One region of the Methylotuvimicrobium sp. KM1 genome, then DNA from elsewhere that is predicted to be linked to it. Evidence: riboswitches for the same ligand, from Rfam matches in the RefSeq annotation. Region 1 holds a riboswitch; each other region holds the start of a gene.
What was found. Region 1 has a riboswitch for cyclic di-GMP ahead of ACINK7_RS04595 (hypothetical protein). Riboswitches for the same ligand answer to the same signal wherever they lie in the genome.
Positions count from the first base shown of each region.

Region 1 (4,190 bases):
TTCAAGCGCTGTTCGAACGGCTCGATATGGATATCAGAAGCTCGGCTCTCAATCGCGCGCTGCATGATCAGATTAACCATTTTGATCACCGGCGCTTCACTCGCCATATCTTTAAGGTGTTCCAGATCCTCTTCGCCGATCTCGTCTGTCTCGAGATTGGCAAATAGCTTATCCATTTGCGATTTACCTTCGCCGTATTGCAGTTCGAGCGCGGCATCGATTTCCGACATCACTCCGACTTTCGCAATAATCGGCTTAGCGGTAGCCAGTTGCAACGCATCCAACACAAAGCGATTTTCCGGATCCATTACCGCAACATGAATTGCATCATCGGTATTGCGCAAACCGATTACATGAAATTGTTTCAGAAATCGCAGGGACACATGATTGGGCAGAGGCGTTTCAAGCGGGTAATCCTCGACCCCGACTTTTTCTACGTCATGCGTTACAACAAAAGCTTCCGCGATATCGCTTTCCGAACAAATACCGAGCTTAATCAATAAATGCGGCAAGGTTTCGGCCACCGTCGACTGCATGACCCGATCGACCTTTTTTAGCTCGGCATCGGTCAATTTATCTTGGTGCTGTAGATAACTAAGAAAGGGATGGTATTCAGGCGCGTACTTGGCAATTGAGTAATCCATTGAACAGTCCTGGCTATATAGATTCGGGCAGATTATAAACCATGGGTGCAATTAAAGCTGAGGTTAATAAAAGATAAGCCCCAAGGCCAATGATAACCTATTTCAATACTATGAAATAACCAAGCCCTTACGAGTCAAAATCTTTTATCCGTATCGAGATAAGCCTCTCTTATACGGCCTTATGTCAGAATATTTAACACTTACCTCAAAGCAAATCATTTAGCCTTTCAAGACTCCCAAAAATACCCCGCCATTCATATGTATCTGTTTTTCCGTACATTAATTTATTAACGGATAGGCAAAAAAACAAACCGACTAACATCCGTCTTTATTCTTTTACAAGCAAAATAAGATCCAGTTTTTAAGTTGGATCAATTTATTGCATCATTCGTCAAAATTTTTTACATCATCCTTTTCCCCCAGCCCTTCGGCAAGCCTAAGCGCCCCAAAGAATAAAACAGCCTGTAATGACGCCCCATACTTTCCTTGTCTTTCAGTTGCTTACAAATTTTTCCCTACAAACGCTGATACTTCTCATTAACAATGCATATTTTCTTTTCTTGGCGTTTGGCGGATTTAATCGTTTTAAGCTTTTGTTAAGACATAAAACTGTCAATAATTTTTACATCACGAAATGAAGCTTCCAAAATAAACGCGCCTTCCGTCACAAAATGCATTTTATTTAATTGACAATTCAATGCCTTGAAAGAACAAAATCGACTGATGGCACGCTCTATGCACGTGTTTTATGCGAAAACAAAAAAATACCTTGTCAATTACAAGCACCTACTATATGGCAAGCCAAAGCGCATTTAACGTATGAAATACTTTCTACCTTAAGCGCTTTTTAACGAAACTAACGAATAATTTATGAGGCATTTGGGATAATGCCTGGATTATGGACGGTTCGGCGATACTCACATTTAATTGCTCGAGCCAGACAACTTGAATCACTAGGGATTTTTTAGCTCGATTAAGTTAAAAGCCTTACCCGTCGCGAGGCGGGGGCGGAAAGCCAAGAGTCTGATACTCTCCATTTTCCATCAGATAGTCTGGCCGCACTTAATTTCAAACATATTAGAGGTAATTATGTTGAAAATTAAAGCACCGTTAAAAAAATTAAGCGCTGCCGTTGCACTGGGCCTTTTTGCCGGTACCGCTTCTGCATCAGTTTCTATCTACGACACCTTCCCTTTTGGATATTCCGGCGGCGAATCGCTTGTAGCGCCCTTTTTTGAGGGCGGCGAACCTGATTGGGCAGCCGGCCGATTTACGGTAGATCCTTTTAACTGCCCTAATGGCTGCTTATTAGACAGCGTCCGCCTATCTTTAGCGTCCGGCGGTCACTTTTCAGGCGACTTAGTCTCTCTTAAGGATTCGTCCGGAAACGACGGCATATCGCTAGCTGTTTATAGCAACAACTTTTTGGGAGGGGATTCTCACATTCCCGGAGACAAGCTGTTCGACTTATCGATTCCCGACAGCTTTGTGCAGCTGGAACACTTTGGCGGCAATGACGTTTGGTTCGACGCACCTTCGCAAGATCCCAATGAAGCCGCGCTTTTACAACCAAACACAGCCTATTGGCTCTTTCTCAGCAATGAAAGCCTGTCGTTTCCTATAGAATGGTCTTATAACGGTGCCGGCCATGACGGCCAGTATTATGCCGCTTATTGGAATCCACTTGGAGCACACGGATCGCCGTATCTTTTTGAAGTAATGGGCACTAGTTGCACTTCATGCTCGGCACCAGTTAGCCATGTACCTGTTCCAGGCGCTATTTGGCTGATGGGCACAGCAATGATCGGACTGGTGACTTCCTGGCGCAGAAAGTTAGCGTAATGTAAACAATGAAATCGAAGGCATTCAAGCGTAATACAGATTATCAGCCTGGATCAGCCGGAAATTAATCTCAGAAAAAATAAATTAATAAAATTGAGCACTTAGCTCTTTTAATCACCGCATTTGCCATGGATGCGGCGATTACCATAACAATCATGGCAACCATACTTTAAATTTAAAGTAAAGGAGTTTCTTATGAAAACTAAAATCACCACCACAGCAGCAGCCGTATTGCTCGGCATTTCAACTCTGGCCAGCGCCAACCCTCCAGGTGCTCCTGCCATATACAACAATGGACCTGCAGCCCCTCTGTTGAATATGACCAATATGAGAGACACTGAAAGAGCGGCTTTCGCTCTTTACGAAGGCCTCATGCAAGCCACCGAAGCGCTTGTTTATGTAAAAGGATGCACGCCTTTCTCGGTGCCCGTATCGGCCTACTCTGACGGCAACGGCATTAATCAACTCGAAGTTCAAACATTCAATGGCGTAAGACTTGAAGCAGCCCTGCAAGCACCGGTTCCCGGTTTTGGTCAAAACATCGACGTCACACAAGCTCCAATTGCTGGGATCTTGAACAACGTTGCCGTAGATAACCTGCGCGGTAGATACACTTACAACCATCTTAATAACTTGATGGTCAACGAAAGAACCTCTTTAAGAGTTGCCGGCCAAAACGGAAGACCTGACACATTCTATAGCGCTGCTATCAAAGACTTTTACCATGGCAACACTTATGGGCCGGGCCAATTCTATGAAATCTATGATTACGGCTTACAAACCCTATCGAAATCCGGCTACCCTGTGAATAAATGGTGGCAAAAATCCAAAGCGGTTCGCGACAACGGCCAACAAGGCTGTACCGTATTCCAAAAAGACCGTTTAGTGGGTGTTGGTGCATGCCGAATCACTCTGTCAACCGTAGGCTACAGTCAACCCGGTTTGTTCTGGCAAGACGGCAATTTGACCGTTTCTCAGGTGACTCCAAGCGCTCCTGATACCGAACTGAATGGCTGCAGCTTGATTCAGGCGCCATAACCAAGCCTATAACCGCCCGATTTAATACCGGGCGGTATTTTCTGCCTTAACCGAGCTTTATGGGTATTAAATTACAAAATGATTGATCGATAGTTGTTATTTAATATTCATTTATTGAATAGAGCTCGTGTTCGTTAAAACCAAAACGATTGCCATACATATAACAATTATTTTAACAACCATGGCAAAAAATACTTTAAAAAATAAAGGAGTTTTTTATGAAAACTAAAATCACCACCACAGCAGCAGCCGTATTGCTCGGCATTTCAACTCTGGCCAGCGCCAACCCTCCAGGTGCTCCTGCCATATACAACAATGGACCTGCAGCCCCTCTGTTGAATATGACCAATATGAGAGACACTGAAAGAGCGGCTTTCGCTCTTTACGAAGGCCTCATGCAAGCCACCGAAGCGCTTGTTTATGTAAAAGGATGCACGCCTTTTTCGGTGCCGGTCAGCGCCTATGTCGACGGCCACACTTTCAATCAACTCGAAGTCAATTCTTTTAACGGCGTAAGACTTGAAGCAGCCCTGCAAGCACCGGTTCCCGGTTTTGGTCAAAACATCGACGTCACACAAGCTCCAATTGCTGGGATCTTGAACAACGTTGCCGTAGATAACCTGCGCGGTAGATACACTTACAACCATCTTAATAACTTGATGGTCA
Region 1 covers NZ_CP173170.1:1,052,979-1,057,168, reverse strand. Annotated here, with positions in the region: gene gspE (type II secretion system ATPase GspE) at 1-644, opposite strand, end outside; cyclic di-GMP riboswitch class I at 1,619-1,708, shown strand; gene ACINK7_RS04595 (hypothetical protein) at 1,734-2,486, shown strand; gene ACINK7_RS04590 (hypothetical protein) at 2,682-3,524, shown strand; gene ACINK7_RS04585 (hypothetical protein) at 3,743-4,190, shown strand, end outside.

Region 2 (4,190 bases), 2.5 Mb from region 1:
GACATCCATCATCGTTCGGTTTCTACAGCCCATTTCCGTATCGCTAAGGGGAGGAACCACTGCCAGTGATGCCAACGAAGAATTGATTAAATGTAACCTTTGTTTGGCAACATTGCGAGTATTGATTTTTACCCAAACACCTGCATCAGGATCACGATCTCCCCATGAACTACTTCCATTGAAAACATTATTTGCGCGTCCATCCCAAAAATTTCGATGATTGAAAACCGAATTAATCACAGTTGGCGTATTGCGGGGTTCGACTCTACGGGTATTGGTTCCATTGACATGAAAAACCGGGTCCGCATCGCGGTCACATGCATCATTTGCATTACCTGTTCGACTGGTATTGATAAATTCGCCACTAAAAGTCCCTGATGACGAAACCACATCGTCAGAATTAAATGATACCGGTGATGCATGACTCAAAGGATTGAATCGGCGATGAAAAGGGAAATCGCGGCGACTAAGAGTATAATTGGGCCCCATTTCATCATTGGATGATGACAGATCGAATGCTTGTTCTTCTAATAGTTTGGACTTAGCCCCCGGATTCAATTGATTTTTGACACGACGATCGGCACCGGCGTGAAAATGGCATGAACCGCAAGCCATTCCATCACTTCCGACATTCGTATCCCAAAACAATGCTTTTCCAAGCGCGATGGCTGCATTTTTGTTAACTACAATTGGCTCGGCACCATCCAGTAAGCCCGGTACTTCAGGCACTTGCAAATGCTTGAGACTAATCGGCATGGGACCTACGCCTGTCGCAGAGACAGAATGGCTTATCATTAAAGCAACCAACCCCAAAACATAAAAATAAACATGACGAAAACTTGTCATCTATCAACTCCGAAGGTTCATTTATTAAAATCCTTCATTATTTTGATTTTAAAAAAATTTAATCTTGACCAGTCATGCTTAAAAAGTAGATTTCTTTAGCAACCTTATATTCAATCCAAGCTCAGTCAATCGCAAACATAGCCAAAGTAAATTGCGCTTCCGTGCGCTTCGATATCTCCTTGAAACTTCTCTTTATGCTTGAGCTTTTCTTCGTGCGCCTCCTATCAAACCGACCAATGCAGTGCCGAACAACCAAACAGCTGCTGGTACCGGAACACTGGATACGGCCATAGTCATCGGCGAACCACCCAATGCACCATCAGCGCCCCCTACATAGATCGCATACCAACCTGCAGCCAGATCATTTAACATCAAACTGGCAGACTCGCCCGCTACAATAGAACCACTCACCAAACCATTGCCGTCATAAGCGCCAATTTGCAACTCCGCGCCCCAGGCTGTTGTCCCGGAAGCGGGACCTGAATTCGCGTACCCCATTGTTTCTAATGCTCCGTTAGCACTGTTGCCGACTGTTTTGTTGTCAACACCATAAGCTGGAGTCGTAATACTGTCATCGGTCATCCAATAGGTTCCGTAAGTTCCAATCGCTCCGACTTGATTGAAAGAATGCGGAACACCTTGTGGACCGCTAGCGATACCAGGCACTTCACCGGTCCCACCTGTCCCACCGTCAAACTCACCATCAGTCCGCCACACCGTAAAGCCCGGCGACATATCACCAGCATTGACTGCTGTAACGGAAACCGTAGTTGTTGCGGATTCTGTCAAATAAAATGTAAACCATTTGTTACCTGCATGAGCCCATGCAGCATTACCCAATGCAGCGTTACTCGCGTAACCATTTACGCTAGTTGTAAAGGCGTTGGTTGCAATAGAGCCGCCTGCACTTGAAATCACATTGCCGCCGACCCAGAACGAATTACCTTGACCAGACCCATTGGGATTGACAGCGCCGGCTGCCATCGCGGCGCCGCTAGTCAATGCCAAAGCCGCTACGACCAATGTAGACTTGAACACAGATTGTACAGATATATTCATTATTTAATTTCCCAAACCACATCACGTTTTTTTTAACCGGGTGTGGTAGATTTAAGTTGTCGTTAAATTTTGGAATTGTCTGATGTTTTTAGGCTGTCCGCCGAAATAAACAACTCCAGTTTAGCGAGCTTGTTTTGCGGGACGGCCGTATCGATAACCCCATTATCGATATGCTTTCCTGCTCTCCCTAAAGCTCCTAGGAGGCAACCCGGCTGTCTGAATCAGACCCGCGGCTTTCCGACCCCGCCTTGCGACGAGTGTGGCAACTTACCATAGCTACAAAAATGCAACTTTTTAAGTTAAGCAAAATACGAGCCACACTGCATATGAAGATAAATTTTCCTAGACTTAAGTCGAAACGAACTTTGATGCGTTTTTATTACTTTGTTTTAGCTAGCTTTTTATTATTTAAAAGCCAGCCGAAACGCTTTAGGTTTACGGTTTGCAGTTGCGGCTTCGATAATCAAACCCCCGATAACCATGTTAAAAACACGTGACTAGACACAAAAGTGCGTGATATCACACACTCTCCTATCGATGTTTCACTTTCCCGATCTTGCTTGCGGCACTGATATTTTTAAAAATGAGGAGAGCGGCTAAATTACTCGGATAATGCGCTTAATAAACCTTTCATTACGCAAATGCGAAGTAATTGATGTAAAGAAGAAAAAACTAACCTGCCTCAGGGTAAACGCATTAAAATAAATGCCATATCAATATGTTATGACTATTCAACCTAAGCTTGCAGAACATTTTATTTGTTAGTTTTTATTTTGTGGCACTAATAACTACTATGAAATTACTAAAAACACTACGCATTATAACCATTTGATTTTATATTCTATTTTAATGCGTTTATCCTGCAGCCCCCCCAGCCCCCTTTTTTGTTCTTTTGTTTTATATTTGGATACCTTACGAGAATAACGCCAGAATTAATCCCTAATCATCAATGCCGTTTCGATTTTGGCTGAAGCCTATCTTTAATCAAGTTGGTTTATGTGTGATATGACACAGTACATTGAGTCATATCACCTATCGACAACCAAGCCTACCCTATCGATCAACCAGTCTCTCGCTAAATTTAAGCAAGGGACTACTTAACCGGAATACCCTCCAAAACGACCTGCGTATAGCTAATATAAATCAATAAGATAGAGCCGCACTATTATAATGACTCGTAAAAAGAATTAATCCTATTTAGAGCAGCCTAAATGGTAAAGATGGCATTTTTTTTGCTTTTTAACTAACGGTAGTTAATTTCGGCAGAGGATACAATCTCGAGCGACTTAAGGTAAGCCTCACATTTATTGAATGTCCCTTAAATACCTATGCATCTTGGTATAAGCCTTTAGACAAATCGTTACCCCGATAATCAAATGAAAGACCTCAAAAAGATGCGTATTTACCCAGAACCACTTGGCAGCCCCTCCCTACAAGGGCCGGAAACAATACAACCAATCTTACTAAAACATACCTTTGCGCATTATGTTTCGACAGCGGCCTATGAAAACGTTACCGAAATTTAAAATGCAAAAATATTTAACTAAACAAGGAGTTCAATCGATGAAAAAAAAACCATTAGCTAAAGCAGTTGCTATGGCCGTTACCAGCGCAGCAATGACTGTTGGCGCCATGCCGAATGCCTCTGCTCATGTTATGTACAACACTTACATAGCCTCATCCGGTACCGATGGATGGACCCGAGTAGACGGTTCCGGAAATTCCGGCGCACAGGTCCCTTGGGTCGGCACAACGGGCGGCGAAAGCCCATTCGGCTATGTCGGTAAACAGGCGATGAACTGGGCGGTAGCCATTCACTCAGCCAATGAAAGCCATGAGGTTTCACAGGCACATGCCCTTTCGGTTTACGGCGCTAACGTTGATATAGATACCGCTGACGGCGCCTGGGGCTCCTGGCCCGTTAACGAGTCTAACCCGGGGTTTACGCAAGGTTGGGCGCATCACACGGATTACGGATTATTGAAATCTCATGTAACCGCCGTGATCACTCTTAGCCCTGAATCGTTAGGCCCTTTGATCAATAACTTCGGAATAAGCGTATTTAAAGGAATGGATGATGGAACGGCCGGCTATAGCCGTCATGCCGCATGGAATATCGGCTATATATCCGGCGCCTATGAAGACCCTGCCAAAGAGAACAACCCTCACGGAACGAACAACGTTATTTATGAAACACATTCCGATTCCGGAGATATCACCTTTACCGCATTAGCTGGGCAAATTTATTCGATCTATTTAGGTGGTAATGTGGTCAATGGACAAAA
Region 2 covers NZ_CP173170.1:3,713,742-3,717,931, forward strand. Annotated here, with positions in the region: partial or broken gene ACINK7_RS15935 (cytochrome-c peroxidase) at 1-264, opposite strand, end outside; gene ACINK7_RS15940 (hypothetical protein) at 1,039-1,905, opposite strand; cyclic di-GMP riboswitch class I at 2,105-2,179, opposite strand; gene ACINK7_RS15945 (hypothetical protein) at 3,282-3,431, shown strand; gene ACINK7_RS15950 (VPLPA-CTERM sorting domain-containing protein) at 3,469-4,190, shown strand, end outside.
Region 2: it holds a riboswitch for cyclic di-GMP, as region 1 does, so the genes downstream of both, ACINK7_RS15940 (hypothetical protein) here and ACINK7_RS04595 (hypothetical protein) in region 1, are expected to answer to the same signal.

Region 3 (4,190 bases), 1.5 Mb from region 1:
GCCTTCGTCGCGATTTCGAAGCCACTGATGTTCAATATCCGCAGATTTATCAAACAGCACCGTCTCCAGGTATACGACGAACTCTGTTTAGCAAGTTTACGGATACTTGTGTATAACGGCGAGCGCAGAGCGTGGGAACGATAATTGCCGGAGGATTGAATAGTTACTTGAATTCAGCTTATAAAAAAACCTCGTAAAAAAGACTATATCCGCATTAATAGATGAAAAGATGAAAAAACTAGCCAATTACGAAACATAAAGATTTTAGAGCACGCACCGCGCACTTTTTCGCAATATTCCGAAGCAGTTAATTACCAAGCCAAAAAGGTACGCGATACGTACCCTACGACTGCATACAGAACTTTATAAAAATCCTGCTAAAAAAAACGCCGACTGACGCCGGCGTTTTTTGGATTGCAGATTTTAGTTTTGCTTATTTGAAAACTGTAACGGTATGTTTGGAGGTTTTATTCGAAGTATCGGTCGCGATCGCTTCGATGATATAGGTACCTCGGCTTTCTCTATTGGTATTCCAATTGTGGGATAAACTACCGCCATCTACTGAACTTACCATCCTGCCGTTAATGAACAACCGGATATTGGCAACCGCAACGTCGTCTTCCGCCGAAACATTTATTTTAACTACTCGTGATACTCGGCTACCGTCGGCTAGATTACTGATTGCTACGGTTGGAGCCGCCATATCTTCAATCACTTCTTCGATAGGCTCATCAACGACTTCTTCAATCGTATTTTTGACCGTTACATTAACATCATTTGAAACCCCGTCATTACCCACCGCATCGATTGCGGTTGCGCTCAAGGTTACGGAGCCATCTGCGACTTGATTGGAATCCCAGCTAAATTGGTAAGGTGCGGTCGTATCGGTACCGACATAGAAACCATTGGCATAGAGCGTCACTTCGCTCACACCGACATTATCGGTGGCATTGACCTCGACTTCAACCAATCCGCTGACGGTATTTCCCCCCGTTGGCGAGAAAATATTGACTGAAGGCGCCTCGTTATCGACAGTGACATTCACCATGCTTTGCGCCATTTCAACCGCTACGGCGGCATTGATGCGGCCGTGACCATAGTATGGGTGGATATCGCCAGCGATTTTATCGGCCGAGGATTTCAAGATTTGCTCGACTTCATCGGGCGTTAGTGTTGGATTCGCGCCCTGAATCAGGGCAACCACGCCTGCAGCCACTGGTGACGAAAACGATGTGCCGTTCCAACTTCCATAGCCGCCGCCGCGCGTAGTGGTTTGAATCGATGCGCCCGGCGCCGCAACATCGATGAACTCGCCATAATTCGACCAAGAAGCCTTGGCATCGGAGCTAGTCGTAGCCGAAACGCTGATCATATGAACATTATCTTTAAATCCAGGATCGACGCCGTCGTTACCGGCCGCAACAACAACCAGGCCACCTTTGCTGCGCATGTATTGTGCGGCATTGGTTACCGCAGAACTGTTGGAAACGCCGTAACTGATGTTCGCGACGTCAGCACCTTGATCGGCCGCCCAGTTCAAGCCACGAGCAATATCGCTCCAATAAGCCCAACCATCACTACTGTTGGTAATGCGCACCGGCAATATTTGCGCATTCCAAGCGACGCCGGCAACGCCGTTAGCGTTATCGGTTGTGGCAGCTGCCGTACCCGCTACCGCCGTGCCGTGTCCATGTACATCAGAACTGTTGGTGCTGCCGTCGACCGCATTCCAACCGGGCAGCATTTTGCTGGATAAGTCAGAGTGCGCGCTATCGACACCGGTATCCAAAATAGCAATCACGGTGTTGTCAGCTTTTGTTGAGCTCCAAGAGGTTGGTGCTTGAATTTTGGGCAAATGCCATTGGTTGCCGTAACGCGGATCGTTGGGCGTCGTCAAGCTGAGTTCGACCGCCATATCGAGCTCTGCGAATTCGACATGAGGATTTTTGGATAATGCTCGAATAACGGCTTGCTCGGCTTGTGGTGGTACAGAGATAACATGCACTCCGATGTTACCGATTATCTCTTTTTTTTGGCCTTTATTGCGTTTCAGAATTTTGTCGAATTCTCTGTCCGATAATCCGGCTTTCGGTTTGACCAAAATTTGGCCTTCTTTCCAAGGCTTGTCGGGGGCTGCGTAGGTTGGTCCGGCTGTACCGCCCAACACACCGGCAAGCAATACCGCCGCTACGGCTTTGGAAAGCTGAGTTGAATTAAATGTGTTTTGATTTTTTTGACTTCTTCGGCTGTTAGAGCTCATGACCCCACTCCTTATTTAAAATAAAGGTCCGAAGGAGTTCCTTGAAGCTGAATATAAATTGGCGTAATGTTTGCGCTATGCCAATTTAGCAATCCCACTGTCATAGGAATAACTCCGTTAGACTGGAAACTTTGCGTCGCCACCTTTCGATGGTTTTGCCCTTTTATGATTTTCGATTGACTGGAGCGTCTAAAAGCCCTTTGAAAGCTTTTTTCGTTCCGGTTGAGTTACAGTGTATAAATTTCAGAAAAAATTGATGTGATTTGCTTGGCAAAAAATTATTTAGAAAAATCATCTTGTTATTGTTAATATCGGTTCAGTGAATTAGTAAGCACTTTTGCGTTGCCCATTTCGACCTCCCCCACAAAAACTTTTTGAGTTTTAGCCATTCGTTCATCTTTAATTAGGCGCAATGGCCGACAGTGCATAGATCAAATCGCCTAAGAAAGAAATTTCTTTTAGGCGAGTTTTTGTCAGCAAAAGATTACACAAGAAGTCTTATTTTGACCTTAACTCAGATAAGCGCTTGGCCTAAATTCAATAGTTCTCTCTATCGCAATTTAGATTTAGGCATGAGGGATTGGTGATCATAGGTTATAAAGCGCCAGGCGTAGGGTGCGCATCGCGCACCTGGGCCGGGAAATCTTGTCGGCTTGGAACCGTGGAAAGGTGCGTGATGCGCACCCTACGGTGCTAAATTCAATAGTTCTCTCTATAGACAAACTCAGGGTTGAGCAACAGCAAATACGCCCATTTGAAGTATACTTGTCGCCTATCATTTATTCGGTTTAAAACGACGTGCTTCGCTTACTTAATTTGCTCGCCAATCTTTTTCCTTTTTGGGTCATCACCTGTAGCGGTTTAGCATTATTTTTTCCTGCTTGGTTTACTTGGTTCAGCGGTCCGATGATCGTTTGGGGCTTGGCTATTATCATGATCGGCATGGGTATTACGCTTAGCTTCGAGGATTTTCGACGGGTAACGCGCACGACTCGACCGGTTTTAATCGGCGTCGTTGCTCAATTTGCCGTGATGCCTCTTTTGGGATGGGCCATAGCTTATGGATTTTCGCTCAATCCGCAATTGGCGGTCGGCCTGATACTGGTGGCATGCTGCCCCGGCGGTACCGCATCAAACGTGGTTAGCTACATTGCTCATGCCGATGTCGCGCTATCGGTATTGATGACGATGTGCTCCACATTCGCCGCCGTTGTCATGACGCCGCTATTGACTCACTGGCTAGCCGGTGCCTATGTTCCGGTGGATGCTTGGAGCTTATTTTTCAATACTCTACAAGTGGTGATTCTGCCGGTTTTGTCGGGTATGTTGCTAAATCGTTATACGCCGCGCCTGGTTCAGGCTGTAACACCTGTCGCACCGCTCGTTTCAGTGATGGTCATCGCATTGATTTGCGCAAGCATCATTGGCGCGAATGCAGGCACGATAAAGGATTCGGCTTTACCTTTGTTGAGCGCGGTTGCCTTATTGCATCTAGGCGGATTTACAATCGGCTATGCAATGGCTCGCTTGATGAAGCTTGAAGAAAACGCATCCCGCACAATTTCAATTGAGGTGGGCATGCAAAACTCCGGCTTAGGCGCGGTACTTGCTCAATCCAGCTTTGCACAAATGGCCCTTGCACCGATTCCCTCTGCCATTTCGGCGAGTTTTCATTCGATCATCGGCAGTGTACTGGCAGCCTGGTGGCGTATACGAAAGACTAAAAGATAGACGGGAATAATGCCGAATGAATTATTTGCTTTTTGCTGCTCGGCAATTGCCGAGCAGCATCCCCCATAAGCGCTAACTTAGTGCCTATAATATGGTGTATTTGTGGCTTTATTCGTCATATCGGCTGGATTGCCGATATTCAGGTTACATAAGTGTGAAGCTAAGCATTGCCATCCCTGGCCCTGGATTCCGCCAATCC
Region 3 covers NZ_CP173170.1:4,753,588-4,757,777, forward strand. Annotated here, with positions in the region: gene ACINK7_RS20705 (S8 family serine peptidase) at 434-2,260, opposite strand; cyclic di-GMP riboswitch class I at 2,345-2,430, opposite strand; gene ACINK7_RS20710 (bile acid:sodium symporter family protein) at 3,059-3,991, shown strand.
Region 3: it holds a riboswitch for cyclic di-GMP, as region 1 does, so the genes downstream of both, ACINK7_RS20705 (S8 family serine peptidase) here and ACINK7_RS04595 (hypothetical protein) in region 1, are expected to answer to the same signal.